Regions from separate parts of the Bacillus sp. FJAT-42376 genome, predicted to be linked through region 3. Evidence: predicted binding sites of a transcription regulator. Region 3 holds the regulator's gene; each other region holds the start of a gene.

Region 1 (9,958 bases), 780 kb from region 3:
AAAGGGCACCTTTTTCGCGAATGTTCTCCCGGCATAGCCGAAAATCATCGTTTCTTCCTCATCTACAGGTGTAAACGTCACATAGTTAATAAAGGCATGTTTCGTGTCATGGGCGGGCCTTAAAATCCATTGCTGAGGAAACCGGTATTCAAGAAGACCGCCTCCGTTTTGAATCATAATGCTGTCCCCTTCGTGAGTGTAGGGAAGATCGTGAAAGACGGTATTCGAGTTCCGGCCGATTGTTTTTTTATGAACGAAGGACAAATGAGCGACGTCCAGGACACTTTCGACAGCCCTTGTTAAATGGGCATCCCAATGAGCCTTGTAAGGAGAGAGACGGTACCTGCTCTCCTTGATGTCCGGAATGACTTGAAAATCAGGAACTTCCTCTGCTTCATAATCGGGATACACCCAAATGAGGCCGGCTTCCTCCGTCACCGGAAATGCCGCCGTATGGGCAAATTTCGGGATTGGTTTATCCGGCTGGGACGGAATTTCTGAACACGTTCCGTCTCCGTCAAACTTCCAGCCATGATAGGCACACATGAGCTCTCCGTTTTTCACACAGCCAAGTGACAGATCGGCCCCTCTGTGCGGGCAAAACGCATGCAGCGCCTTCACCTCGCCTTGCTGGTCGCGGTAGAGCACCATTTCCCGGCCGATGACCTTTTTTCTGACCGGCTTTTTTGTCAGCTCAGATGAATAAGCGACCGCATACCATGCCGAGGGGAAAACGCGGTTGATGTTCTCCTCCATTTTTCCATCCTCCCTTGCCATTCTCCTTTTCCTATCATCTTACGCCTATTGGGCGGGAATGAGAAATATCAATAGGCGGACGCCATTTGAAATAAAAAATTCAGGATCCCCTTCATCCAGGTTCTCTAAAAACACGCTCCGTCTATAGCCTGCTGCCTCAAAAACCTTTAGCATCGCCGTATTGGACTGGTTGGTTGACGAGAACACCTTAACTGTGGGAGAAAACGTTTTAGATTGCTTCAGCAGACGGGAGGCATTACCTTTTCGCCTTAGAGATGGGGCGATGACTAGCAATGAAATAAAACTGCAATTTTAAAAAGGAACATGGAAAAGAAGGAAGCCTGCTATCTCACCCTGTTCAGGCAGCGCTTTTCCTGAATGGCCTGTCCGATAAGCCCGGCTCTGTTCATCATTCCGGTCGCCCGCTGATCGAGACTCACAATAGCTGATGACTGACATAGGTCTGGAAGGGGCATATCATTAGGGCACCTATGTAAAAATACACATGGACACCGAGTCCATGTGCTTATTATTCTCTTCTTTTCTTCCCATCCCTTTATAGCGTTTTATAGGTATGAAACATATCCTTGCTGTCCGGCACATTTTCTAAATAAACAATCTTGCCGTGCTCATTCACTTTTGCTATGTCCTTGCCCGTTTGAGTGAACACCCGCCCTGATGAATGCTTTCCGCATACCGCCCATTGGGTTTCGTAATGATCAGCACCCTCTGCTTTTTTCCAGCCTTCATACATATGTTTAATATCGCTGTTTTCGGTAAACACCAACTTCATAAACAGCTTCCAGTTTTCAATACCGGACTTCTTGTCCCCATTTAAAACGAAAACCATGTCATCTGAAAAAAGAGCATTCAATTCTTCCATTGCCTTTTCACTCGTTCTGGACTGATCAAATAAGTCAAAATATTTATCTAAGTTTTCCATGTTTCATCCTCCTATTTTAGACCACCATTTTTTCATGAATGGCCGCACGCAAATTTACGATGCTTTCCTTAGGGCATTTTTTGTGAATCTCTTCATTGAGGGATCCGATTGTTTCACGGTTTAATATTGATTTCCATGATGATTCAGCCTCTCCCATTAAATTGGACAGCAAGTCGATTTCTTTATCCTGAATATTAAGCATGTCATGAAAGATTCCGGTTGATGAATAAAGGGACTGCTTTCCTTCAATCGCCATGTACACATCATAGATTGCAATATCCTCCGGTTTTCTTTTTAAACGGAAGCCGCCCTTCTTACCGGGAACAGAAGCAATCAAATCTGCACTGACCAGCTTTCTGAGCAGTTTTTGAAAATAGGTCGGCGATCCTCCCAGTTGGCCGCTTATGACTTCTCCAGGCAATACCGCTTTTTCAGGTAAGAAAGTCAGCATAAGAATTGCGTATACGGCCTGTTCCACTCCGGTTTTCATTTGCAAAGGATCCATCTCCATTCCTAATCAACGAAGTATAAAGTGGATATTTATTATCCACTTTATACACATTACTCTATTTCTCTCGTAAAACAAATACATATACTCTACTTTCCTTGAGGTAATTCCACCTTTTAAGCAGGCTCTGATAACGATTCAGGATCTCCCGGTTAAAACGGACACATACAGGAGGAACGGAACTCCTGCTGTCTCATCGCAGATAATATGTTTAAAAAGTTGGTAAAAGGGGGAACCGCTCATATCTTTCCTGGCCAAAAACATGTAAAATAGAAAAAAGGAACATTGCATTCTGCCTTTTAGCCAAGCAAGAACAGGAGGCGTTTACATGAAAGAACGGAAAAAGAAAGAAATCTGGTCCTGGCTCAGCAGTATTTTAGCCGCTGTCATTGTCGCCATGATTTGCCAGCAGTTTATTTTTACCCCCGTCATGGTGAAAGGAAAGTCCATGATGCCGACTTTTGAAAGCGATAACCAGATTATCGTATCCAAAATCAGCAGGATCGAGCGCTTTGATATGATCGTTTTCCACTCGCCGATCTCCAAAGACAATTACATCAAGCGGGTCATCGGACTTCCAGGCGACACGGTCCAAATTAAAAATGATGTCTTAACCATCAACGGTAAAATATATAAAGAGCCTTATTTAGAACAAAATAAAAGCATTCTTGTTCCACGCGAAAACCTGACGGAAAACCTGACAATCAGGGTTCCCGCCGGATCCTACTATGTAATGGGGGATAACCGCCGCGACAGCATGGACAGCCGTGTATTCGGCTGCATCTCCAAAAAGTCAGTCATCGGGGAAGCCAAATTCAGATTTTCTCCTATTGAACGGATGGGAACATTGAATTAATAAAAAGAGAGGCATTTCATGCAGAAATGCCTCTCTTTTTTTATTCGTTTTCCTCATCAAAATGCAGCTTCAAAGTATTCTTCAGCACCTCTGCACTATGGCTGAACCGCTTTTTCTCTTCCTCATTCAAATCCAGTTCAATCACTTCTCTAATGCCCTCCCGGTTAATCACAGCCGGAACCCCGATATAAACCCGATCTTCTCCATACTCCCCCTCAAGCAAAGAGGAAACCGTCAGAACACTGTTCTCATTATGAAGAATAGCCTTTGTAATTCGGACAAGCCCCATCGCAATCCCGTAAAACGTAGCCCCTTTTCTTTTAATAATTTCGTATGCCGCATCCCGGACATGAATAAAAATTTCATCCAAATCTTCTTTCTTATAGGACGCATCCCGCTCGATCCGCTTTAAAACAGGAACCCCCCCGACATCAGCTGCGCTGTATACCGGAAGCTCACTGTCGCCATGCTCGCCAATGATATACGCATGGACATTAGTTGGGGCCACCTGAAAATACTCTCCCAATTCATATCGGAATCTTGCTGTATCCAAAATCGTTCCGGAACCGATGACCCGCTCTTTCGGCAGGCCGCTGTATGCCCACGTCGCATACGTCAGGATATCGACAGGATTCGTTGCCACAAGAAAAATCCCATTAAATCCGGCATCCATTACTCTGCTTACAATCTGTTTGAAAATCTTCAAATTTTTATCCACTAAGTCCAGACGGGTTTCACCAGGCTTCTGATTCGCACCCGCACAAATCACAACTAAATCAGCGGTTCGGCAATCTTCATAGGTGCCGGACTGAACATGGGTCGGATACGGCGCAAACACCTTCCCGTGATTCAAATCCATCACATCGCCCATCGCTTTCTCTTCATTCATATCAATCAGCACTAATTCATCCGCAATCCCCTGATTCATCAAAGCAAACGCATAGCTCGCTCCAACAGATCCTGTCCCAATCAGTACAACCCGGCTAGTTTGTACGCCTGTCATTCGGCTTCATCCTTCCTTAGTGTTTAGACATGTGTTTGGTGTTTGGTGTAAAGCTGGGTTACTATGATGCTTGGGTTTGTTATTAAGCTTTGGTTTGTTATTAAGCTCTGGTTTGTTATAATGCTCTCGTTTGTGAATTAATTCACATTTATATTTTACTGCACCTGTGATTATTTTCCAATGGGAACCCATGATAATCTATGACTATTTTGTTACTGTTTTTATGAGAGTTGCCGGTGCTCTGCCATGTCCGGCATTCTTGCCTGGCATCGCCAGCTTTTGTCTCCATGTCCGGCATTCTTGCCTGACATCGCCGGTTTTTTTTCCATGTCCGGCATTCTTGTCCGGCATCGCCAGCTTTTGTCTCCATGCCCGGCATTCTTGTCCGGCATCACTGCTTTTTTCTGCCATGTCCGGCATTCTTACCTGGCATCGCCAGCTTTTTTCTCCATGTCCGGCATTCTTGTCCGACATCGCAGCTTTTTTTGCCATATCCGGCATCCCTTTTTCAAAAGCCAAAGATCCTCATCTGCAGCATACATATTAATAGACTCAAGAGAAATGTATGGTAAGTTTAAAAAAAGAACGGTTATAAAGGGATGAACCCATTGAATAGAAAATTTGTACTGCTCGCAGGCTGTGCCACACTTATACTTTTTATCATTCTCGGATCCTCTTTGTTTCTTATAAATAAACAGAGGAACCAGCTTTTTGAGATTTCTTCTTATAAAATTTACTATGATGAACCATCCCGGGCTGTAGTGAAAGAAATGTCGCGGTATCCATTGGTCATCATCGAACCCGTTTACTATACGAAAAAACAAATAGCCGAAATCCAGGAAAACGGAACACTTGTATATGGATATATCAATTCCATGGAATCGGACAAGTGGAACGAAGAACTGTTCCGGCAGTTTGAGGATCAGGATTTTTATAGAGGCGATCATGGAGAACGGGTCTATATAAAGAAATGGGATGCATATTTAATGAATATGACATCCGATCATTACCGGAGCACACTTTTGGAAGAAATAAAAAATCAGATTATAGATAAACAGCTGGATGGAGTGTTTTTAGATACGGTGGGAGACATTGATGATTATTTCATTGATGACCCGAAAGAGATGGGACGCCAGCAGACGGGACTGATTCAACTCTTGAAAGAGCTTGAGAGCCGCCAGATTTCCGTCATTCAGAATTGGGGGATGAGAACCCTGCAGAAGACAGCTCCTTACATTGACGGTTTTATGTGGGAGGACTTTCAGTATTCTGAAATCATGATGGATGACTGGTCGCGAAAGTGGATGAAGAAAACCCGCCGATTGGCCGAAGACTATGAAATAGAAATCTTTACCGTATCCGAAAAAGAGAAGAGAAAAAGTGAACAGCTATCTGAGGATCAGGGATTTATTCATTATTATGCTCCGCGCGGGTATGAGGAATGGTGATAGATGGGGCCTGTTAAAGCAGAGATAAAAATGCCGGGCCCGGCCGGGGTCTGTCCCCTGATATTTTACCGTACGAAAGCTCTGGCACCTTCCTCTGCAAGTCTTTGTCCTTCAAGGCTTCAAGCGCACACGGTCTCCTTCCCCCGCTGCGGTGAAGCGGAGCGGGACTGGCACCGTGCCAGTCCCCTGATATTTTACCGTACGAAAGCTCTGGCACCTTCCACTGCAAGTCCTTGTGCTGCAAGGCTTAGGCACACCCTGGTCTCCTTCCCCCGCTGCGGTGAAGCAGAGCGGGACTGGCACCCTGTCCCTGTTGACCACTCCCAATCACACCCGCCACTTCCAACCATCAACCGCTCCCTAACACCCGCCACTTCCACCCACCACCTCCAGCTACCGGACCCAATACCACCTCCAGCATAATTTCCTGCCGCGGATGATTCCGCAAGAGCCGTCTTTGGTATAATGGGCGCAGAAGAAATTGAAAAGGAGGATGTACGATGCTGCTGCCTGCCCTTGCCGCTAAAATTGTGGAAGAAGTCAAAAAGGTGATTGAGGAGGATGTAATCGTTGTAACTCCTGAAGGAACGATCATTGCAAGCACGGATGACAGCCGGATGGGCGACTTCCATGAAGGGGCGAAAATGGCTTCGCGCGAAAAGCGCAAGGTCATCATTTCCAAAGAAGATGAACAGACACTTGCGGGTGTCAAAGCGGGAATCAACCTTCCCGTATTTTTTCAGGGAGAAGTGGCCGGCGTGATCGGCATCACCGGGATCCCTGAAAACATATCCCCTTTCGGAGAAGTCATCCGGAAAATGACTGAGCTTCTTGTGAACGAAAATTACTATACAGACCAATTAAATTGGGAAGCCCGGACCCGGGAAGCCTTTGTTTTTGACTGGATTGAGCTGAAGAAATGGACTCCGTCTTTTATGGACCGCGCCCAGATGCTGAATGTAGATCTAACCGTTCCGCGAATGGCGGCGATCGCCGTTTTGCCCGATGAAGATCTCCACTTTAAACACATTGCTTCTGTGATTCAAACATGGCAGAACAGTTACCCGGCCGATCTTTTTGTCCAATGGGGCAACAACCGGATTGTGATGGTCTTTCAGGCTGGGGACAAGGCATATGCGAGAAGCCGGGCTGCAGCCATTCACGAGTATCTGGAGGAAAAGCTTCAGACCCGGGTTTTGATGGGAGCCGGAAAGGCTGTCCCCTCCGCTGATTTGTCTGCTTCCTATGCACAGGCAGAGCGCGCATTGAACTCACCTCGGGGGAAGCAGCGGATTATTTTCGATGAAGACTTGACGATTGAAATGCTGCTCGGTGACATCTCTTCTGAAACGAAAAAAGAGTATATAGAACGCACCCTCGCCCCCATGCTGCCAGAGGAGGACCTGCTGCGTACATTGATTGTGCTGTTTGAAATGGATCATTCTTTAAAGAAAACAGCCGAAGCTCTTCATATCCATATTAATACGCTTCATTACCGGCTGAAAAAAATCGAAGATCTGACAGGACTGAACCCTTCCAGGCTTAATGACGCTCTCATTCTCTATCTGGCTGTCATCTTTATGGATAAACATCCAAAATAAACGCGGGTTTCCACCACTATTTTTAGAGGAATCTACATAGATGGCGGGACCCGCTTTCTTTTATACTTAGAGAAAACGCTTACCTTTACAGGGGGATCGCTATGCTGAACTTAGAATTCAAAGAAAAACTGATAAATGCTGTCGGCAAAAGCAACGTGGAGGACTCGAAGGCAAGCAGGCTTGTGTATTCGTATGACGCAACACCGAATTTTCAGGCGCTGCCCGATGCGGTCGTATCACCAAGGTCTGCTGAGGAAGTGTCACTGGTGGTAAAGCTTTGCGGACAATACAACGTCCCGATTGTACCAAGAGGTTCGGGTACAAACCTATGCGCAGGCACCTGTCCGACGGAAGGGGGGATTGTGCTTTTATTTAAGCATATGAACAAAATCCTTGAAGTCGATGAGGAAAACCTGACTGTGACGGTCCAGCCTGGAGCCGTTACATTGGATATCATCCATGAAGTCGAGGCGCGCGGACTGTTTTATCCTCCCGATCCAAGCTCTATGAAAATCTCCACGATCGGAGGGAATATCAACGAAAATTCCGGAGGGCTGCGCGGATTAAAGTACGGTGTTACCCGTGATTACGTCATGGCACTTGAGATTGTACTTGCCAATGGAGACATCATCCGGACAGGCGGAAAGCTTGCGAAGGATGTGGCCGGGTATGATTTCACCCGGTTGTTTGTAGGCTCTGAAGGGACGCTTGGAATCATGACGGAAGCAACATTAAAGCTGATTCCAATGCCGGAGACAAAGAGCACGATGCTTGCTCTTTATCAGGATCTGGAGGCCGCAGCAAGATCGGTTTCTAAAATTATCTCCAATAAAATCATTCCGGCTACACTGGAGTTTTTGGATCAGCCTACACTGCAGGTGGTTGAAGACTTTGCCAAAATCGGACTGCCGACGGATGTAAAAGCGGTCCTTCTCATCGAACAGGACGGCCCGGCTGATCTCGTTTCAGGAGATATGCTGAAAATGGCGGACATCTGCAAGCAGGAGCAGGCTGTTTCCGTTCAGCTGGCCAAAACAGCTGAAGAAGCCGAGGCTCTGCGAACGGCAAGGCGCTCCGCATTGTCCGCGCTTGCCCGTCTGAAGCCGACAACCATTCTGGAAGACGCGACCGTTCCAAGATCAGAAATTGCGAAGATGGTGGCCGCGATTAATGAAATAGGCGAACGATTCAATGTACAAATCTGCACGTTCGGCCATGCCGGCGACGGGAACCTTCATCCTACGGTTGCAACCGATGCACGGGACCACGATGAAATGGAACGGGTGGAACAAGCGTTTGCCGCTATTTTCGAAAAGGCCATTGAACTTGGCGGAACGATTACCGGTGAACATGGCGTCGGGGAAATGAAGGCGCCGTATCTTGAATTAAAACTCGGAGCGGCAGGCATTCATGCTATGAAGGCTGTCAAACAGGCCCTTGATCCAAACGGAATCATGAATCCAGGGAAAGTATTTGCGAAGGACACAAGAAAAAGGGTGGTTGTGTCATCATGACAACGGTACAGGAACGCGAAAAAATCCAGACACAGTTCAAAGAGCGCATGAATGAAGATGAATTGCTGAACTGTATGAGGTGCGGCTTTTGCCTTCCCTCCTGCCCGACTTATATTGAATCAGGCTTTGACGAAGCGCACTCACCAAGAGGACGGATTGCCTTGATGAAAGGCGTGGTCGACGGTTTGATTGAACCGGATGAAGACGTGGAGCGGTCCCTGAATCTTTGCCTCGGCTGCCGTGCATGCGAGCCGGTTTGTCCTTCTGGTGTGAACTATGGGCATTTGCTTGAGGAAGCCCGGGATATTATCAATCAAAATAAAAAGCACTCATTGCCTGTCCGGGTCATGCGGAAGGCTGCCTTTCATCATTTATTCCCTCACCAGAACCGGATGAGACATGTAACCGGTCTGCTTGGCTTTTACCAGCGTTCAGGATTGCAGAAGCTCGCTCGGAACACAGGCGTGATGAAGCTGTTTCCTGAAACGCTTGCGACGATGGAAAAAGTGCTCCCTTCCGTTCCGACGATGAAAGAAATGAAAAACCGTCCGGAATTTTTGCCATCCAGCGGAAAGACCGCTAAACGTGTCGCTTTTTTCAGCGGCTGTTTGATGGACACCATGTTTATGGAAACAAATAATGCGACCGCTAAACTCCTTCAGGCGGCCGGATGCGAAATTGTCATCCCGAAAAACCAGGCATGCTGCGGCGCGCTTCACGGGCACAGCGGCGAAAAAGCGGAAGGCAAAGAGCTCGCGAAACGGAATATTCAAACCTTTGAGGAGCTGGACGTGGACTACATCATCACAAATGCCGGCGGCTGCGGAGCCTTCCTCATTGAATATGATCATCTTCTCCACGATGAACCGGACTGGCACGATCGGGCAAAAGCCTTTTCATCGAAGCTAAAGGACTTTACTGAGGTACTGATTGAATGCGATTTTCACAAGCTTATTCCGCTAGCCCTTCCGCCGGCCATCATGACGTACCAGGACTCATGCCATTTGAGGAATGTCATGCACACCTCTTCTGCTCCGCGCCGCCTCCTCCATGCGATTAAAGGCGCTGAATTCCGGGAGATGAAGGATGCAGACCGATGCTGCGGATCGGCGGGAATCTATAACATTGTTGAATCCGAAATGAGCATGCAGATTTTAGACCATAAAATGGAGCAGGCAAAAGCCTCCCAGGCAGCCATTATTGTCACCGCCAACCCCGGCTGTCTTCTCCAAATGCAGCTTGGAATTGAACGGGAAGGCCTTTCCGGCAAAGTAAAAGCCGTGCATTTGGCCGATTTGCTGGCAGAAGCCATGAAAAAACCTCATGAAT
Region 2 (9,958 bases), 1.1 Mb from region 3:
TGCCGGGAGAATTGCTTAAATCGGCCATTTTACTGCTTTTTACCCTTTTCGTATCCTTTTCTGTAATCGGGAGCAGCCACATTGGTTCTCCACATTCTTTAGATGCTGATGATACTTGCTCAAAAAGCTTTTCGTTATTTGTCGTTGCTCCTGTCATCTCATTGCCAAGGGCGACGATGACTCCTCCTGTTAATGTTGCCACATCCACCAGATGAGTGGCTCCATGATGTTTCGCATATGTAATGGCATCTGCCAGTACCAGCCGGCCTTCTGCATCTGTATTCAGTATTTCAATGGTTTTTCCGTTCATGGACACAATCACATCATCTGGTTTGAAAGCCGTTCCTGAAATCACATTGTCGGTTGATGGAATAACGGCTACGACATTTTGTTCAGGCTTCAGCTCACCAATGATCTCCATTGCTCCTAAAACAGCTGCAGCTCCTCCCATATCGGTTTTCATTCCAACTATTCCTGATTTTGTTTTAATGGAATATCCGCCCGTGTCAAACGTGATTCCTTTTCCGACAAGACCAAGTGTTTCCTCGCGATCTTCACTCCCGGTGTACTTAAGGACAATCATTTTCGGCGGTTCAGCTGAACCCTGGCTGACCGCTAGCATGGCGCCCATCCCAAGCTTTTGCATCTCTTCTTTATCCAGTATTTCACATTCAAAGCCATACTGGTCTGAAAGACGTTTCGCATGCTCGGCAAGTTCAGTTGCTGTAAGAATGTTGGACGGCATATTAACGAGTGTCCTTGCCGAGTTTGTGCCTTTTCCATGCGCAGAACCGACAAACAATGCTGCCCTGATTTCTGCCGGATCTTCTTTGGTTATAATGGTCACCTGTGTAATGTTTTTCTCCGGTTCATTTGATTTGTGCTTATAGTCTTTAATCTTATAGGCTGCTAATTCAAGTGCTTCAGCAAGACTATGCGCAGCTTCCAGACTATTCAGATTTTCAGAGGTGAATGAATCTAAATCAACAGCTGCTTCCGTTTTTTTATCTGCAAGCAGACGTTTCACGATTTGGCCGAACGTTTCTCTTGCCGCTTCAAAGTTCCAGTCCTTCTCTCTGCCTAATCCTGAAATATACATCCTCTTCATGCCGGTTTTTCCAAGCGGGAAAATTTTAGAAAGAGACATAGCGTCTGAGCGGATGTCTCCCTCTTTAATAAGGGATGTAACTTGACCTTCAAGACTGCCGTCCAAGTCCGCAAGTGTCCCCTGCAAAGGCTGTGTTTTTTTAAATAAACCCGTAATGACGGTCTCTTCATTTCCTGTCAGTGCTTCATAAACGTTAAACATTCTGATTTCCTCCTTTAATGGTTTCCAAACATGTCATTCCAGGTATAAAAAGAGCATGGGAAGCCTGGGCAGACTATTCGTCATTTCAAACGGTATCTTATCAGGGACCTGTGGTATAATGAGTAAACAATTTTCCATGAAATGATGTACTTTTTCCAAATCCATTCCCCAGTGATGCGGACGGTAAGGCTGTATATATTGTCTGCCCGCAAGCATCATCGACCTTGTGCCTTTCAAATTGCCATAGCTGTAATGATAGAGGGCCACAGACATTTGCAGCAGTCCTTTTAAGAAAAGATTCGACTTGTCGGTCAGCCACATTTCCTCAAGGAGATCATGACAAGTGTAGTAATCACCTTCGTTAAAATGGATGAAGAACTGGTAGTACTCTTCCGGATAAGCATCCACAAAGCGATCCTCCTTCGCCTGATAGCTTTATTTTATCAGACCTGGGGAATTTAAACATAATGAAACCCTGATACATACGGAAGGCAGGAGAAGCCAATATGGATTTATTTTTTAATTTCCCCCTGATTGCAGCTCTGACCGCTATTTTCTTCGCACAGGTAGTCAAGGTCCCCATTCACTTTATAGCCATTAGAAAGTGGGATTGGTCTCTTGTCACCAGTACGGGCGGTATGCCCAGTTCGCATTCCGCTGCCGTCACTGCCCTAACAACCGCAGTTGCGATTGAAGACGGCCTTGGTTCCACTCTGTTTGCGGTCTCAGCCATCTTCGCCGTTATCACCATGTTTGATGCAACCGGAGTAAGGCGCCACGCAGGCGAACAGGCCACCGTTCTCAATAAACTGGTTATTGATTTTAACCGCTTTATGAAAGAAGCAAAAGACTGGCAGCAGACACAGGAGCAGGAGAAGCAGAAAAAACTGAAAGAATTGCTGGGCCACCAGCCGATTGAAGTATTTTTCGGAGGAATCACAGGAATCGTCCTTACACTTTTGATGCACTATCTTTTTTTCCAACTATAAACCGGAGGTGAACCGCGCTGAAGATTGTATCGATCTGTCCCAGCAATACAGAACTTGCTGTTTGCCTTGGCCTAACCGATCAATTAGCTGGAATTGATGACTTTTCAGATTGGCCGGAGGAAAAGATCAGCCACCTTCCGAGACTGGGTCCGGATTTATCCATTCGGATGGATGATTTGGAAAGGTGCGAACCGGATTTGGTGCTCGCTTCCCTAAGTGTTCCCGGCATGGAAAAAAACATCGAAGAATTAGAGCGGCGAAACTTGCCGTATATGATTTTTAATCCTCAGTCACTTGAAGAAATTAACGAAGATTTACTGAGGCTCGGAGCAAGAACGGGGCGTTTGGAACAGGCAGAGGAAAAAACGCATGCCTTCCGCTTGATTATGAAGAAATTCAAAATGAAATCAGATGAACTGTCTGTAAGGCCATCTGTATACTTTGAGTGGTGGCCGAAGCCGATTTTTACACCGGGCGGAATAAACTGGCTAACGGAAATGAGCCGCCTCGCCGGTGCTGAAAATATATTTGCCAAGACAAAGGATGCGAGCATTCAGACTAGCTGGGAAGAGGTCCTTTCAAGAGATCCTGACTACTTTTTTCTCGTGTGGGTTGGCGTAAAAGAGTCAAAAATGAGAATTGAATATGTCCAGAAGCGCAGCGGCTCTGCCAATCTGAAAGCATTAAGAAACGGGCGGGTTCTTTTGCTGAAAGAAGCACATTTTTGCAGACCCTCTCCAAGACTCTATGAAGGTCTTGCCGAACTTGCTTCCATTTTGCATCCGGCCTTCTTTAAAGAAGAAATCTCATACATACGGAATATATTCGATTAAAAAGGCAGCCGGATTGAACTCCAGCTGCCTTTTTCAATATTCCCGATTCGGATGGGTATACTGCTGCCTGAATACTTGAAGGGACTCGCTTTCATTCAGCTTGGCCAATTCTCGTTCAGTAAAGCTTCCATCCCCTTTTTTGACCACATAAACATCCAGTTCCTTCTTGCCCCAATGCTTATAAACATCCGCCACGGTATCAAAATATAAGTCAAGGCGATCTCCCTTAATCGCAGCCCCTTTATCGGTTACCACACCGTATCCATATTCAGGAATAAACAGCACAGTTCCAATTGGAAAAACAGTAAGGTCGGCGGCGATCGTAGAAAACAGATCTCTCTTTACTTTAACACCTGAGTATGTAATCCCATATTCCGGATGACCCGGATTTTTTCCTGTCGATTCGTAGCCTGCCGTATAGCCGGTAGCAACCACTTTATGCTTAGGATACTGTTCCCAGTTAAAAGCCGTTTCCAGCTTTTCATCTTTTTTCAATAACGAACCCGATATGGTCTGAACGGATGAAGCATGGCGGACAGGCAGCCATTTAAGTGACAATCCAAACAACCGGAAAGAATCGTTTTCTCCATTATGACTTGCATATGCATGATATAAATCCTGAGTCAGTTCTCTCGCTTTTACTCCAGACACAGCTTCAAACGTTGTTGCCAGGGCAGCTGCGAATAGCAGCGTCATCACCAAACGTCTTGCCCATATTCCAAAGAATCTCATTTTATGTTACACACTCCTCTCACTAAGCTATTTGTTCCCAATCAATGACAAAAGTATTCTTAAAGAGAGGAATTGAAATGTTTGTAACAAAAGACGGGTCGTGCGGACTTTACCCTGCCAAAATAAAAAAACTTCCGCATCAGCCGGAAGCTTCAGAACATCTGATATCCTTTTTTTCTTAATGCCTGTATGACAAATCCTGAACAGACCGCACCTGCAAGACCGCTTGCTAAAATGGTAATATCCACACCTTGAAGCGAGACGACCTTCTTTAAAAGTGCCGGAAAAGATTCTCCCGGTGCACTGAAATAAGAGGCGGCAGTTCCATCATCAATAATCAAAATACAAACGATCGGATAAATGACCGCCATGATCCATGACATTCTGAGCAGCATATTCAAGATAAATCCAATGCCAAAGAACAAGACAAAAAATAAGACAATGGAAATAATAAATACCGGCAATATCATATCTAAAACACCTCCAATACACCAATTTCAGTGTACTGAAAGCGCATTAGATACGTCAATATGAATTTCCCTGAATTTTCTATATTTCAAGACTTTTTTCCAGTTCCATTGCAGCAATCACATGTTTCTGTACCGCCAAGAAGCAACTGAAAATAACCTTTGCCTGAGCAATATGGACACTCTCTTTTTTCAGCTTTCAATGTCATCTGTGATCTCCCCTTTATGATCTGTTGTTAATTAAGATATCAGGTATCTTGTCAACAATAAAGGCAGATAAGATGACAAAAGAGCCAATGAAAGCGAATACATCAGGCTTAAACTCTTATTTTCTTTAATTTTCTTATTTTTTTGAAAATTATAAAAATAAGTTATATGCGGAGTAGTTAAATTGCTCCCCCGGATCAAGCTGGTCATATAACGTTAATTTAGGATCCATATCTTTGTCACCCAATGCGGTAATCAGCAAGGATGAGTCCGGATCAGCTTTTAACTGTTCATAAGGAATAAATGCCGCCTCAAAGAGCTCTTCTTCCTGAATCCGGATCACACTGCTTGCTGCTTTTAGCTTAAAAATAAGCATATTATCACTGACCTGGCCTTTTATAACGCCAGATCTCACCCCAACAATTCCATTGAGGACCGCCTTAATTCCCGTTTCTTCATATATTTCTCTGATTACTGCCTGATCAACTGTCTCATTTCCATCCACAAATCCAGCCGGCAGGGACCATTTGCCCTTCAGACCGCCATATTTCTTTTTTACAACAAGCCACCTATTTGATTCATCGGTTACAATCCCCGCAGCTGCCAGCCAGACATTTCCCCGTTTACTTGTCATGATGCCACTCCTCTACCTGTCATTCCATCAAATAATATAATGCTTTTATTATGTACCCAAAAATAAGAAAAGGCAAAAGCTATAAGCTTTTGCCTTTCCTTACTTATTGGTTCTGTTAAACTTTGCTGCTGATTTCCGCATCAAATGTTATAAATCAACAGCATGCTTTAACGCAGACTGCTTATTAAAAGAACTTGAATTTTCCTTTTTTCATGACCATACCAGGTCCGCCCACCATGTATAGTGCACGGTTATCGATCATCTTTTTCATGAATGATGCTTTCGTTCCAACAAGCTTTTTGCCGAAAACAGTTCCTACTGCATCATCTTCACCAAGAGAAGCAACTGTACCTTTAATGTCAGCTTTAAAGCCTTCCATTTCTCCCTGGCCTTTGATTAATACGGATAGGTTTTTCGCACAAGTCTCTCCCTGCTGCATCGCAATTTGTGCAGTTGGAGGGTATGGACGATTGATTTCTTCATTGATAATCAATGAGCAATCTCCAATGATGAATACATCTTTGTGGCCAGGTGCAAGAAGATCAGGAGTAACTTTAACGCGTCCGCGCATGTTCTCGAATCCAGCTTCTTCTACAACGCTGTTTCCGCGAACCCCTGCAGCCCATACAACTGTACCAGCTTTGATTTCTTCCATATGGTCATCTTTAGCAACGACGATTCCATCTTCCGTACATTCTTTAATCGCAGTACCGATTTTGAATTCTACACCTTTGCGCTCAAGATGGTTAACTGCATACTCAACAAGTTCCGGATCAAATCCTGGAAGAGCCGTCGGAGCAGCTTCCACACAGATGATGCGGACTTTCTTAGGATCAATATCATATTCGCGGCAAAGCTTCGGCACACGGTTGGAAAGTTCTCCAAGGAACTCGATACCTGTGAATCCGGCTCCACCGACAACAATTGTCAAACGGTCATCCTGCTTCACTTCTTCAGTCTGATACGTTGCGAACTGAAGTTCAATATGCTCACGCAATTGACGTGCAGCATTAATGTTCGTAATTCCGAAAGCATATTCCTTCAAGCCTTGAATTCCGAAGGTTTCCGGCTGAGATCCTAGAGATACAACAAGATAGTCATACTCAAGCTCGCCTTTTTCAAGAACGATTTTCTTTTCATCCGGCTTGATTGCTGTTACTGTATCCTGTACGAAGTTCACACGGCTGCTGATTACATCTTTAATTTGGTAACGGCATTTATCGTGATGAAGCGTACCGGCTGAAGCTTCATGCAGCCAAGTTGTTTCATAATGGTAATCGTTTTTGTTAACAAGCGTAATATCCGCATCGTTAACCCCTACTAATTTTGAAAGACGGTTAACTGTAATTAAACCGCCATAACCTGCACCTAAAACCACTACTTTTGGTTTTCTCAAGACGATCACATCACCTTTACTTAATTTGTCGGTAAAAGAACAAAAATGATACCTGTGTATATTTTCTGCTCTTTTCACCATTTTATTTTGTTTTTTGCCAAAAACTTTGTGAAATCCTTCACTATCTAGTGCGCAAAAAAATAAATCACCGAAAAAAAAATGGTTCACAAAAAATTAACAATTATGCCTATTACCCATATTAATCCTTTGTGAAGTGTTTTTCAAGCAATAATTAGCCTAAATCATCTGTTGCGAAAATTCAGAAAATAAGGTAGGATACTAAATTAAACTGCCCGCATCCCGCCCGATTTGCTCCATGAAAAAGCCGCTCTGATGCCGCTTAAGGAAAAACTTACCGTTTTTTATTGGAAGATGAGCTTCGAAAAGAAATATGATATGATATCAGTAAGAATAGTTATCATTTAGGGGGTTATATGGTGAAAGAAGATACAAAGGTTTATGACATAACCATTATAGGAGGAGGTCCTGTAGGACTGTTCACCGCTTTTTACGGAGGGATGAGACAAGCTAGTGTAAAGATCATCGAAAGTCTCCCTCAGCTCGGCGGTCAGCTATCTGCCCTCTATCCTGAAAAATACATATATGATGTAGCCGGTTTTCCAAAGGTACGTGCTCAAGAGTTAATCAATAACCTGAAAGAGCAAATGGCTATGTTTAATCCGGCAGTTGCCCTGGAACAGGCTGTAGAAGAAGTAGAGAAACAAGCGGACGGCGTATTCAAGCTGACCACCAACTCTGAAGTCCACTACACCAAAACGATTATCATTACGGCAGGAAATGGTGCATTCCAGCCCCGCCGCATTGAACTTGAAAATGCTGCACAATATGAAGGCAAAAACATGCACTATTTCATTGATGACCTGAATTCATTTGCGGGTAAGCGTGTCATGATCTGCGGAGGCGGAGATTCGGCTCTGGACTGGGCCCTCATGCTCGAGCCTATTGCGGAGAAAGTTACTCTTGTTCACCGCCGCGACAAATTCCGTGCCCACGAACACAGCGTTGAGCAGCTGATGAATTCAAAAGTAGAAGTCATGACACCATTTATTCCTGAGGAAATTATCGGCGAAGACCGCATCGAACAAGTCGTCCTTCAGGAAGTAAAAGGCGAGCGCAAAGAAGTCATCGACATTGATGACTTAATCGTCAACTTCGGATTCGTTTCATCTCTGGGACCAATCAAAAACTGGGATTTAAATATCGAAAAGAATAATATTGTGGTGAATTCAAAAATGGAAACAAACATCGAAGGCATCTACGCAGCCGGAGATATCTGTACGTATGACGGAAAAGTGAAGCTGATTGCCAGCGGATTCGGAGAAGCGCCGACTGCTGTCAATAACGCAAAAGCTTACATGGATCCTAAAGCGCGTGTACAGCCGCTTCACAGCACCAGTTTGTTTGAGAAATAAAAGATAAGGCCGGTCATGAGACTGGCCTCATTTTTTTACCCCATTTGTAAAAAAACAAATCCAAAACAAGCCGCCACAAGCAAAATGATGACTCCCGCTGCAATCAGCAGACCTTGCCCCACACGATTGTACCCGGCTCCAAAACTGACAAAAAGGGCGATTACGTGCAGAATGGGCCCTAAATATAAATTTTGAAATCCCATAATCGCAACAATATAGAAGAAAAAACTTAAGAAAAATCCTATCCCCGCATTATCCAGGACGCCTCTCTTCTTCTCTCCGCCCTTATGCTGATTTTCTTCACTCATAATCAGTCACCCCTATTAAAAAATCACCTCATAGCCTGACTCCCGTTTCAATCTCAGCCTGTATCTCTTTTAGCAATTGCTCCTTGTCATCCCTATAAAACAAATTGTATGTATCAAAAGGAATAATTCTCCCATCAGGATGCGCAATATGAACACAAGATTTCTTAACCGACCTGACATCAAAATCATATGCATCCAAAAATTGCATGATAATCACCCTGAAAACATTGTCATAACCGATCTGTCCGGGAAGCACGACCTTAGGCAGGCAGCACAGCAAATCTTTCAGTGACAGAGCAGTCGACTGAGGCGAATGATTTAAAGAAAACAATTTGTAAATCATATTCCGGATATTCTCATCCTGCTCAAACACAATCGTATTGCTCTCTCCCTGAAGCAAAATATCCGGATCAATCATCCCGGTAAGCGGTGTTACTTTTCCATTCAGCTTTAGCGCATATCCCATGGCCAGGGAATCCGGGTGGCACGGTACCGGAATAATATCCTCCTGATTAAACACTTCCGACTGATCAATTATCTGCCTGCGTACCTCACTGAGCGTCAGTCTGTCCGTTTCAGGGTTATACTGTTCCAGTCTTCCGGCAGCCTGAATTGGCTGAAACGTAACGCCCCTGACACAGCGCTGCTCAAGCCCATACTGAATCACCTTACCGATTTCATGATCATTCAGGCCCTTCTTCAGCGTCACCACCAAAGTCGTCGAAAGATTCCATGCATTCAAATGCTCAATGGCCTTCCGCCTTGTTTCCCTTAAATCCACCCCTCTTAGTTCCAAAAGAGCTTCTTCTTCAAAGCTGTCAAACTGAAGGTAAATTTCGAAACCAGGTGCATAGGAGGCAAGCCTCTCCGCAAAAGACGGATCATTCGCAATCCGCAGCCCATTTGTATTCAGCATAATGTGCTTAATCGGTTTGGATTTCACTAAATCCAAGATATCAAAAAACTGAGGATGAATCGTCGGTTCTCCGCCGCTGATCTGAACGATGTCAGGCTCCCGCTCATTTTTAATGATTGCATCCAGCATAAACTCGATCTCTTCCATAGAGCGAAAGCGCCCCTTATCAGGACCTGATTCCGCATAGCAAATCGGACACTTCAAATTGCACCGCTCCGTCACCTCAAGCACCGTCAAACAGCTGTGCTGCTCATGATCCGGACAAAGCCCGCAGTCATACGGACATCCATACTTAATCGGCGTATTCCAGCGATACGGCATTTCCGAAGGCTTTATAAATTCGCGGCACTTTTTGTAATACTCCACATCCGTTGAAATCAGCACTTTCTCCCGTCCATGCTTCATACAATGCTTCACCAGATACACCTTTTCATCTTGAATAATGACCTTTGCCTCTACTTTTCTTAAACATGTAGAACAAATACTGTTCGTCAAATCATAAAATAAATACGGCCTGTTAGGCATGAAACATTCCCCTCTCCGTCTGCGCCGATTTTCTCCTCATCAAGTTCGCATAATAAAGCATCCCGAAAAGACAAGCCCATTGCACATTGTTCATCATCAAAAACAAATCTGGCGTCGGTTTAATAAAATCAATCAAAAACCGGAATAGAAAGTACGAAAACATAAACACCTGAAAATAAAAACCTTCCCAATATCCGCCCCTCTTTTTT
Region 3 (9,958 bases):
GCTCAACGATAACAGATCCTTCAAGGCCTGCGTTGTGAGCGATTTGGCGTACTGGCTCTTCAAGAGCACGAAGAACGATGTTGATTCCAGTTGCAGAATCGCCTTCTGCTTCAAGAGAAGCTACTTTGTTGTATACGTTCACTAGCGCTGTACCACCGCCGGATACGATTCCTTCTTCTACTGCTGCGCGAGTAGAGTTCAGGGCGTCTTCGATGCGAAGTTTGCGCTCTTTTAGTTCTGTTTCAGTAGCGGCACCAACTTTGATCACGGCTACGCCGCCAGCCAATTTAGCAAGACGCTCTTGAAGTTTTTCTTTGTCGAACTCAGAAGTTGTTTCTTCTAATTGAGCACGGATTTGGTTTACGCGGCCTGCGATTTTGTCTGTTTCGCCTGCTCCTTCAACCACTGTTGTGTTTTCTTTCGTAACCACAACTTTGGATGCGCGTCCAAGCTGAGTGATGTTCGCAGATTTAAGATCAAGACCTAGATCTTCTGTGATCACTTCTCCGCCAGTCAGAATCGCAAGGTCTTCAAGCATCGCTTTACGGCGGTCACCGAAGCCAGGAGCTTTAACCGCTACCGCATTGAATGTTCCGCGAAGCTTGTTCACAACAAGCGTTGCAAGAGCTTCCCCTTCAACATCTTCTGCAACTAGCAATAGAGATTTGCCTTGCTGAACAACTTGCTCAAGAACAGGAAGGATTTCCTGGATGTTTGTGATCTTTTTATCTGTGATCAGGATGTAAGGATTCTCAAGAACCGCTTCCATCTTGTCTGAATCAGTAACCATGTATGGAGAAGCGTAGCCGCGGTCAAATTGCATCCCTTCTACCACTTCAAGCTCCGTTGTGAAGCCTTTGGATTCTTCGATTGTGATCACGCCGTCGTTTCCAACGCGCTCCATTGCCTCAGCAATCAATTGTCCAACTTCTTCGTCAGCAGAAGAGATCGCTGCTACTTGAGCGATGGAATCTTTGCCTTCGATTGGCTTGGAGATTGCTTGAAGCTCTTCGATTGCAGCTGTAACAGCTTTCTCGATACCTTTACGCACGCCCATAGGGTTAGCGCCGGCTGTAACGTTTTTAAGACCTTCGCGGATCATTGCCTGCGCAAGAACCGTTGCAGTTGTCGTACCGTCACCCGCTACGTCGTTTGTTTTGCTTGCTACTTCAGCAACAAGCTTTGCTCCCATGTTTTCGAAAGCATCTTCAAGCTCGATTTCCTTCGCGATTGTCACACCATCGTTTGTGATAAGCGGAGAACCGAATTTCTTTTCAAGAACGACGTTGCGTCCTTTTGGTCCCAATGTTACTTTTACGGCATTTGCAAGCGCGTCCACACCGCGAAGCATGGAACGGCGAGCTTCTTCGCTGAATTTAATTTCTTTAGCCATGAAAAATACCTCCTTGGAATTGTTTATCGTTTTATTTTTGTTATCCGGTTGTATCGATTAGCCGATAACCGCTAAAATGTCGCTCTCACGAAGGATTAGGTATTCCGTACCTTCATATTTAACTTCAGTTCCAGCATATTTTGAGAAGATGATGCGATCGCCGGCAGCTACTTCAAGAGCAACCTTTTCGCCATTATCCAAAATGCGTCCTGTACCAGCAGCTACAACTTTACCTTCTTGCGGTTTTTCCTTCGCAGAATCAGGCAGCACGATGCCGCTTGCTGTTTTTTCCTCAGATTCAACCAATTCAATAATTACACGATCACCTAGTGGCTTTAACAAGTGAAACACCCTCCTCAATTTCATATGTAGTTTAATTTTATTAGCACTCGTTCAGGTTGAGTGCTAACACACAAGTCTATATTATATAAACTTTTTACGAATTTCAAGTGAAAACCACTTAATTTTTCTTCGACGAAATTCAACAATTGTAAACGCACTCAACGATGTTCCTGATACGTGTAACGGATAAGGATATGGTACAATTGGGTTTGGTGAAAGAAACCGTATCATTTGCCGCATTCAGGAGCAGGATAAAAGGTATGGCTGTCTGCGGATTTCAAAGGAGATTAATGGTGAAAAAACATTATTGGTATATTCTGCTTACATATGTCATTATGCTGTTTTCAGGCTATTTTGGCTACCCGCTGCTGCTTCAGCTCGGAGTGGACCGGAGCCAGGTGATCGGCTACTGGAACATCATCAGTTTTGCCATCGGGGTTATCGTTGTCCTGCTTCTCTTGAGAAAAGACCGCGGCGACTATGATCTAAGGGGAAAACCGGCTTCTCCCGCTTCATCCGCTGCATGGGCCATCGGCGGGATCTTCCTGGCATTTCTTGCCCAGGTGATTGCCGCAAATATTGAATCCCAGCTTCTCGGCATTAAACCGGGCTCCGAGAACACGAAACAGATTATGGATATTGTAAAAGTCACGCCGCTCATGATCTTTGTTGTGTCCATTGCAGGACCGGTATTAGAGGAAATTGTATTCCGCAAAATCATTTTCGGAACGATCTATAAGCGGACCAATTTCATCCTGGCCGCCCTGATCAGTTCGGTTATATTTGCTGTTGTCCATCGGGACCCGGCGCATATTCTGCTTTATTCGGCTATGGGATTCACCTTTGCCTTTCTTTACGTCAAAACAAAGCGCATCATCGTTCCGATTATCGCCCATCTGTCAATGAACACCATAGTCGTCGTGATTCAATACGTCTACAGTGATGACATTGAGCGAATGATGAAAGACGCTGAACAATTGCAAAGCATCATTGGAGGAAACTTTTTATGAGAGCACGTCCCGGCGCACTTGCCGCCTTTTATTTCGCGATGGGGATTCTGTTTACAGTCATTGCTGTGAACAGCGGTTCTGAAGGTATTTGGAACTTCCCGACCATCGTTCTTATGCTGATTGCCACTTTTGATTTTGCCGTGGCCATCCGGATGTTCCGGTTTGGCTTAAAGCTTAAGAAAAGTGCCCAGAAAAAATAACCTGTCCATTCGGGCAGGTTATTTTTATTCAGACAGCTGTTCCTTTGCCTCTTCCTCCATTTGGATCTGCAGAGACTTCCGGTGCGCCCGATGAGAGACGATGATGCTGATTTCATACAGAAGAATCAGCGGAAACATGACCACCACCTGTGAAATGACATCAGGCGGGGTAATGAGCCCGGCAACGATTAGCAAAAAGAGATACGCGTATTTTCTGATTTTCCTCAACAAAACCGGTGTCACAATCCCAAGCCTTGTTAAAAACATAATGATGACCGGCAGCTGAAAGAGCAGGCCAAACGGAAGGGTCAGTTCGATCAGGAACTGAAAGTACTCATTGATTCCGATTACCTGGCTGATCCCGAGATCAGACGAAAGGCTTGTCATAAACCGGATCACCAGCGGGAATAAAACAAAATAAGAGAATGAAAGGCCCGCAAGGAACAAAAAGACGCTTAATGGGATATAGCTTAGCGTAGCCGTCCGTTCTCTTTCATATAAACCGGGACTGATAAATGACCATAGCTGATACAAAATCAGCGGGGATATCAAAATGACCGCAATAATGAGAGCAAATTTCATATACAGGAAAAGCGGATCCGAAATCCTGAACGCATTCAGCGTAATATCCTTCGCTTCATCCGTCTGCTGCAAAAATAAAATCAGCGGCTTTGCGAGGAAAAATCCTGCAGCGAGCGCCACAACAAAAAAGACCGCAACGATGATGATTCGTTTCCGGAGTTCTTCTATATGTTCATACACCGACATTTCCCGTTCGTTCATCGGACCATCCATCCTTTTACACAGATGTTTCGCTCGGATAATGCTTTAGAAAATAGACAAGGGACTGCAGCTCCACGGCAAGGTCAATGTGATGAATGCGGATATGATCCGGCACATTCAGTCTTGCGGGGGTAAAATTCAGTATTCCCTTCACCCCAATGGAAATGAGCCGGTCTGTAATGGACTGGGCCGCCGGTGCCGGTACCGTCAAAATGGCGACCGGTGCTCCTTCCGGAAGCTTCTCCTCCAATTCATCCAGATGATGAATCGGAACCTCTCCAACCGTTGTGCCAATTTTATCTTCTGCGACATCAAATGCGGCAAAGATTTCTGTATTATTGTTTTTTGAAAAATTATAGTGCAAGAATGCTGTCCCCAGGTTTCCGACTCCAATCAAAATGACCTTCGTCAATTCATCCTGATCGAGTGTTTTCCGGAAAAAGGAGAGCAGATAATTCACGTTGTATCCATAGCCCTTCTTGCCGAGAGCACCAAAGTAAGAAAAGTCTCTGCGGATTGTAGCCGAGTCCACTTTTACCGCATCGCTTAATTCAGCTGATGAAACCCGCTGTTTTCCGGAAGAATGAAGGTTTTTTAAAAAACGATAGTATAAAGGCAATCGCTTGGCGGTCGCCTGCGGTATTTTGGATTGATCAATATTCATTACAATTTCCCTCACATTCCTTGATGCAAATCTTGGGACAGACGTCCCATTCTAATCTATTTTCTTAAACGTTCATTTAAGTTAGCGCTTCCAATTCAATCTCCCTGACCAGTGTTTCATGGAACATTTTACTGCCCTCTTAAAAAAAGTGGGGAAAAATGGGCATTCATAGAGTCATACCCAAACTATACACTATTTTTTCGGGATTGTCTGTTTACGAATGGCAACATTTTTTGAACGGGCAGACGGCAAGGTTGCCGGCAAACGGCAGTTAAGCTACACTTAAGCTAGTATACATGAGGTGAAAGCGTATGATTCTATTACAAGTTCAGCAGCTCACAAAATCTTTTGGAGCTGAGCCGATATTATCCAATATAAAGCTTGAAGTTCAAACACGGGACCGGATTGCTCTTGTCGGCCGAAACGGAGCGGGAAAATCTACCCTTTTGAAAATTATTTCAGGGCAATTATCGTATGATTCCGGTGAAATCATCAAGCCAAAGGATCTCACTATCGGGTATCTGGCTCAAAATACCGGACTCGAATCCTCCCGTTCCATCTGGGATGAAATGCTGACTGTTTTCAGCGAATTTCAGCAAATGGAGAGGAAAATGCGGGGAATGGAATCCGACATGGCCGACATCAATCCGGCCAGTCCTCAATTCGAACAGATCATGAAGGAGTATGACCACCTGCAGACCACGTTTAAAGAACGGGGCGGGTATCAGTACGAAGCCGACATCCGCTCGATTCTCCATGGTCTCGGGTTTGGCGATTTTGATCACTCGACTTCTATTTCAACACTGAGCGGCGGGCAGAAAACGCGGCTTGCACTAGGAAAGCTGTTATTAACAAGTCCTGCCCTTCTGATTCTGGATGAGCCGACCAACCATCTAGACATTGCGACGCTTTCCTGGCTGGAGCAATATCTTCAAGGCTATAAAGGCGCCGTTCTCATCGTTTCCCATGACCGCTATTTCCTGGATAAAGTCGTCAATCAGGTGTATGAAATCTCCCGCCTGCAGTCCTCCAAGTTTCTCGGGAATTACAGCAGCTATCTGCAGCAGAAAGCAGAGAACTATGAGCGTGATATGAAGGCTTATGAAAAACAGCAGGACGAGGCAGCCAAGCTGAGAGATTTTGTCCAGCGGAACCTCGCACGCGCTTCTACGACAAAGCGCGCGCAAAGCAGACGGAAGCAGCTGGAGAAAATGGACATGATGGACCGTCCTTTAGGAGACGAAAAATCGGCGGTTTTCCGGTTTGACATTGAAAAGCAGAGCGGAAATGATGTGCTGAAAGTGGACAATCTGTCTGTTTCCTATGACGGAAACAAACCGACCATCTCCAATGTATCTTTTTCTGCAGACCGCGGAGACAGCTTAGCCCTTGTCGGTCCAAACGGAATTGGAAAATCCACGCTGTTAAAAACCATCGTTGGAAAGCTCAAATCCATCGAAGGAGAAATCCGCTACGGCTCATCACTGAAGATCAGCTATTACGATCAGGAACAGGCAGAGCTTACATCGAATAAGCGTGTGCTGAATGAGCTTTGGGACGAGTATCCATTAAAGCCGGAAAAAGAAATCCGAACTGTACTTGGGAACTTTCTTTTCTCCGGAGATGATGTGCTCAAACCGGTTTCAGCACTCAGCGGGGGAGAAAAAGCCCGCCTTGCCCTGGCCAAGATGATGCTAGAAAAAGCGAACCTGCTCATTCTGGATGAGCCGACGAACCATTTGGATCTGGACAGCAAGGAAGTTCTGGAGAATGCCCTTGTTGATTACCCCGGCACCATCCTGTTTGTCTCCCATGACCGCTATTTCATCAACCGGATAGCAACAAAAGTATGCGAGCTGTCCAAACAGGGTGTGGAGCTTTTCCTTGGAGATTATGACTACTATCTTCAGAAAAAGCAGGAGCAGGAGGAACTTGCTTCCCTCAAGCAGCAGGAGGAAGCCGGAACGGAGAAGGTTCAGGATCAAAAAGAGACAAAACTGAGCTACCAGCAGGAAAAGGAATTAAAGAAACTCGAGCGCCAAAGACAGAGACGCATTGAAGAGATCGAAACAGAAATTTTCAATCTGGAAGAAAAGATCGAGGAAAATGAACAGCTGCTGGCAGATCCGGCCAATTATCAGGATCATGAAAAGCTTCAGGACCTCAGCCGTGAAAATGAACAGCACCTTTCCTCTGTTGCAGAGCTGATGGATGAATGGGAAGAGCTTCAGCTTTAATGTCAGGTCAGACAGGCAAAATGAGCGAATGATAAAAGGACCGTACATTTAGGTTTCTCTAATGTACGGTCCTTTTTGCGGACAAAAAAGAAGTGTTTCCCTGGAATGAAGCATCCAGATGCTATTTGGATATAACTTTGAACATCCCCGTCATGTTTGGTGAGTAATCTTTAAAATCAAATGCTTCATAGAACGATTCTTTTCCCTCTGATGCAAACAAACCGACAAACGCCTTATCCGGGGCATGCCGATTCAAGTACTCAGCCAATTGATTCATGATCTCCCTCCCAATCCCGTTTTTCTGATAATCCGGATGAACCACTATATCTTGAATATAGAAATAGATCGCCCCATCTCCCACAATTCTCCCCATGCCCACCATTCGTTCATGATCTTGAACGGTAATGCAGTAAATAGAACGCTTTAAAGATGTTTCCGCTGCTTCGAAATTCATAAAAGGAGTCCATCCTGCAGAATCACATAAATATTTGTATTCTTCCAATGTTGGAATGTTTTCTTTCAGTTCATAGTTCTTCATCATTTACCATCAGAACCTCCATTTCAGCAAGGATATACATTCGACATTTTTCTTTCTATTCCTTTTATTTAGCTGAATGGCTGTGATGTCCTTATGGATCTGTTCATTTTAAAACGGTTTTTTATCCACAGGCTTAAGATGTGGATTAATAGGGTTTACACTTTTTTATCCACAATATCCACAAAAAGGCCTTTCTTTATCCACATTTTCCACAGCCTTCAAACCATTGGTATATCTCATTTTGTTCTGATTTGAAATAATTGTGGATAAGAATGTGGATAAACTGAATAGCAAAAAAAATCCTGCCTGTTTATAAACAGGTTCAGGATTTTGAATGATTATTTTCAAGCTCAAGACCAGGATTCGCATTCATCGTCATACTGCCTCTATTGCCTTTCTGGAAAAGCATATGTCCGGCAGCCCCAATCATGGCCGCATTATCTGTACATAAATGAAGAGGCGGGATAACAAGGTCCACTTCCGGCATTTCCTGAAAACGGGCCGTCAGTGCAGCACGCAGCCCTTTATTGGCCGCTACGCCCCCGGCAAGAAGCACTTGCTTCACCTTATATTCATTGGCCGCCCTAAAGGTTTTTTCCACCAGCACATCGATCACACTTTGCTGAAAGCTTGCTGCCAAATCCTTCGGTTCAATGATCTGCCCTTTTTGCTTTGCGTTATGAAGCGTATTAATAACAGCTGATTTTAAGCCGCTGAAGCTGAAATGATAGGAGCCTTCTTCTAGCCATGCCCGCGGCAAATCAATGACAGGATTGCCTTCATGGGCAAGCCGGTCAATATGCGGTCCGCCCGGATAAGGCAGACTGAGTGTTCTTGCCACCTTATCATACGCTTCACCTGCTGCATCATCGAGTGTTTCGCCGATGACCTCGAACGAGCCATGTTCTTTCATATAAACAAGCTCTGTATGTCCACCGGATACAACAAGAGCAAGCAGTGGAAATTGCAGCTCTGTGATGAGCTGATTGGCGTAAATATGACCGGCGATATGATGCACACCTACAAGGGGAATTCCATGAGCAAAAGCAAGAGCCTTCGCTGCATTCACTCCAATCAGCAGAGCCCCGACCAATCCCGGTCCTTCTGTGACGGCGATCGCACTTAAATCCTTGAATTCTAGTCCTGCCTGCTGCATTGCTTCTTCCAGCACCAGTGTGATCTGCTCCACATGATGCCGGGAAGCTATTTCCGGAACCACTCCGCCAAACCTCTTGTGAGATTCAATCTGAGAAGCAACTACATTTGAAACAATCTCATTTCCATTTTTTATGACGGACGCTGCTGTTTCATCACAGCTCGTTTCAATCGCCAGTATATATTGATCGTTACACTCCATTTAACATCACCCACATGACTAAAGCATCTTCTAAATTATCGGTATAGTACTGTTTCCGGATTCCCCCGGGCTGAAATCCAAGCTTCCGGTACAGCGACTGGGCCGGATGATTGGACACCCTTACTTCCAGAGAAAGCTGTTTGGCGCCCCGTTTCTTTGCTTCTCTCATCGCTTTCCTTAATAGAGCCTCTCCGTATCCATTTCCTCTGTATTCAGGAAGAATGGCAATATTCGTAATCTGGGCTTCATCTACAATCAGCCAGATTCCGCAGTAGCCGATCACTCGATCTTCATTTTCCGCAACCAGATAAGTGGCAAAAAGATTATGGGCCACTTCATTATAAAAGGACTCCTTATTCCAGGGCGATTTAAAAGAATGGGTCTCGATTTCGTAGACGGCATCGATATCCTCCACTCTCATGGCCCTGATCTTCACTTCACTTTTCCCCACGTTCTCCACCAACTTATTTTTGCTCTTCAAGCCATTTAGACTCTGCTTCGGCCAGTCTCGTATAATTCGGCACTGCGGAGTGCACGGGAGACTGGTTTTTCAGAAGACCGATTCTTGCTAGCTCTGAAGGCCTCGGGCTGTTCTGAACCTCATCGGCTCTTACAGCCAAACTGCCCAGCGTTCTCTCAATCTCATCCCAGTGGATCTTTACATCGTGTCCAAGAAAGAGGACCTTTGTATCTTTTTCTTTTAATGTCTCCAGCCAGTCAGCTAAAAGAATATTCTGGTCATCTGCATGGCACGCAAGACGGCCTTCCTTCTCAGAATAAAGACCTGTGTAGACCCTTCCTCTTCTGGCGTCAAATAAAGGGCAGATCAGACCATTGAAGTATTTGCCGTTCGCAGCAAGACTTTCAAGGCTTGACACCGTAAATAGGGGAATCGAAAGCGACCAGGCAAGCGTTTTGGCGATGGTCATCCCGATTCGGACTCCCGTATAAGATCCCGGGCCTGATGCCGCAATAATCGCGGTCAGGTCGGCGGGTGTCACAGCACATTCTTTCAGCAGCTGTTCAACGGCAGGCATCGCCCGTATTGAATGATTCTTTTTTAAATGAGTAATGATTTCGCCGGATACCACTCCATCCGAAAGAAGGGCTATGCCGAGCGTATCATTCGAGGTATCAATCGCTAATGCTTTTTTCATTCTTGAAAAGCTCCTTGCATAGATCAGTATATTTTTCCCCGTAAGGAACGAAACGAATCCTTCTCTCTTCATCACCTGAGCGGAAAAGACCGATTTCGAGTCTTTCAGCAGGAAGCTGCTCCTGAATCAAATGAGCCCACTCTACTACAGTGACCCCTCCGCTTTCAAAATACTCCTCAAAGCCGAGCGCTTCGCTTTCTTCATCCAGGCGGTATACATCCATATGATAAAGGGAAAGCCGGCCGCCGTGATATTCTTTCATAATAGTAAACGTAGG

What was found. Region 3 encodes Rex, which represses fermentation and respiration genes when NADH is low (regulators of the CRP and FNR family bind a similar motif). Its sites were predicted from a motif close to TTGTGAAATATTTCACAA; they were not measured.
Region 1: the regulator Rex is predicted to act here: its motif matches at 4,197-4,214, upstream of CEF21_RS07155 (L-lactate dehydrogenase).
Region 2: the regulator Rex is predicted to act here: its motif matches at 6,775-6,792, upstream of yumC (ferredoxin--NADP reductase 2).

What each region holds. Positions count from the first base shown of each region.
Region 1 is NZ_CP033906.1:1,394,503-1,404,460, reverse strand. It holds gene CEF21_RS07175 (aromatic ring-hydroxylating oxygenase subunit alpha) at 1-756, opposite strand, end outside; gene CEF21_RS07170 (nuclear transport factor 2 family protein) at 1,313-1,699, opposite strand; gene CEF21_RS07165 (RrF2 family transcriptional regulator) at 1,716-2,195, opposite strand; gene lepB (signal peptidase I) at 2,536-3,063, shown strand; gene CEF21_RS07155 (L-lactate dehydrogenase) at 3,104-4,066, opposite strand; gene CEF21_RS07150 (hypothetical protein) at 4,271-4,558, opposite strand; gene CEF21_RS07145 (endo alpha-1,4 polygalactosaminidase) at 4,675-5,514, shown strand; gene CEF21_RS07140 (CdaR family transcriptional regulator) at 6,015-7,115, shown strand; gene glcD (glycolate oxidase subunit GlcD) at 7,217-8,629, shown strand; gene CEF21_RS07130 ((Fe-S)-binding protein) at 8,626-9,958, shown strand, end outside.
Region 2 is NZ_CP033906.1:3,749,915-3,759,872, forward strand. It holds gene CEF21_RS18880 (leucyl aminopeptidase) at 1-1,309, opposite strand, end outside; gene CEF21_RS18885 (DUF309 domain-containing protein) at 1,343-1,717, opposite strand; gene CEF21_RS18890 (divergent PAP2 family protein) at 1,816-2,298, shown strand; gene CEF21_RS18895 (ABC transporter substrate-binding protein) at 2,331-3,131, shown strand; gene CEF21_RS18900 (3D domain-containing protein) at 3,165-3,863, opposite strand; gene CEF21_RS18905 (YuiB family protein) at 4,016-4,333, opposite strand; gene CEF21_RS21420 (YuiA family protein) at 4,420-4,539, opposite strand; gene CEF21_RS18910 (NUDIX domain-containing protein) at 4,689-5,171, opposite strand; gene CEF21_RS18915 (NAD(P)/FAD-dependent oxidoreductase) at 5,356-6,573, opposite strand; gene yumC (ferredoxin--NADP reductase 2) at 7,005-8,000, shown strand; gene CEF21_RS18925 (hypothetical protein) at 8,036-8,308, opposite strand; gene CEF21_RS18930 (radical SAM protein) at 8,337-9,749, opposite strand; gene CEF21_RS18935 (prolipoprotein diacylglyceryl transferase) at 9,742-9,958, opposite strand, start outside.
Region 3 is NZ_CP033906.1:617,045-627,002, reverse strand. It holds gene groL (chaperonin GroEL) at 1-1,393, opposite strand, end outside; gene groES (co-chaperone GroES) at 1,451-1,735, opposite strand; gene CEF21_RS03235 (CPBP family intramembrane glutamic endopeptidase) at 2,029-2,745, shown strand; gene CEF21_RS03230 (YdiK family protein) at 2,742-2,945, shown strand; gene tatC (twin-arginine translocase subunit TatC) at 2,970-3,728, opposite strand; gene CEF21_RS03220 (redox-sensing transcriptional repressor Rex) at 3,745-4,392, opposite strand; gene CEF21_RS03215 (ABC-F family ATP-binding cassette domain-containing protein) at 4,704-6,629, shown strand; gene CEF21_RS03210 (GNAT family N-acetyltransferase) at 6,751-7,167, opposite strand; gene tsaD (tRNA (adenosine(37)-N6)-threonylcarbamoyltransferase complex transferase subunit TsaD) at 7,490-8,524, opposite strand; gene rimI (ribosomal protein S18-alanine N-acetyltransferase) at 8,514-8,945, opposite strand; gene tsaB (tRNA (adenosine(37)-N6)-threonylcarbamoyltransferase complex dimerization subunit type 1 TsaB) at 8,989-9,681, opposite strand; gene tsaE (tRNA (adenosine(37)-N6)-threonylcarbamoyltransferase complex ATPase subunit type 1 TsaE) at 9,659-9,958, opposite strand, start outside.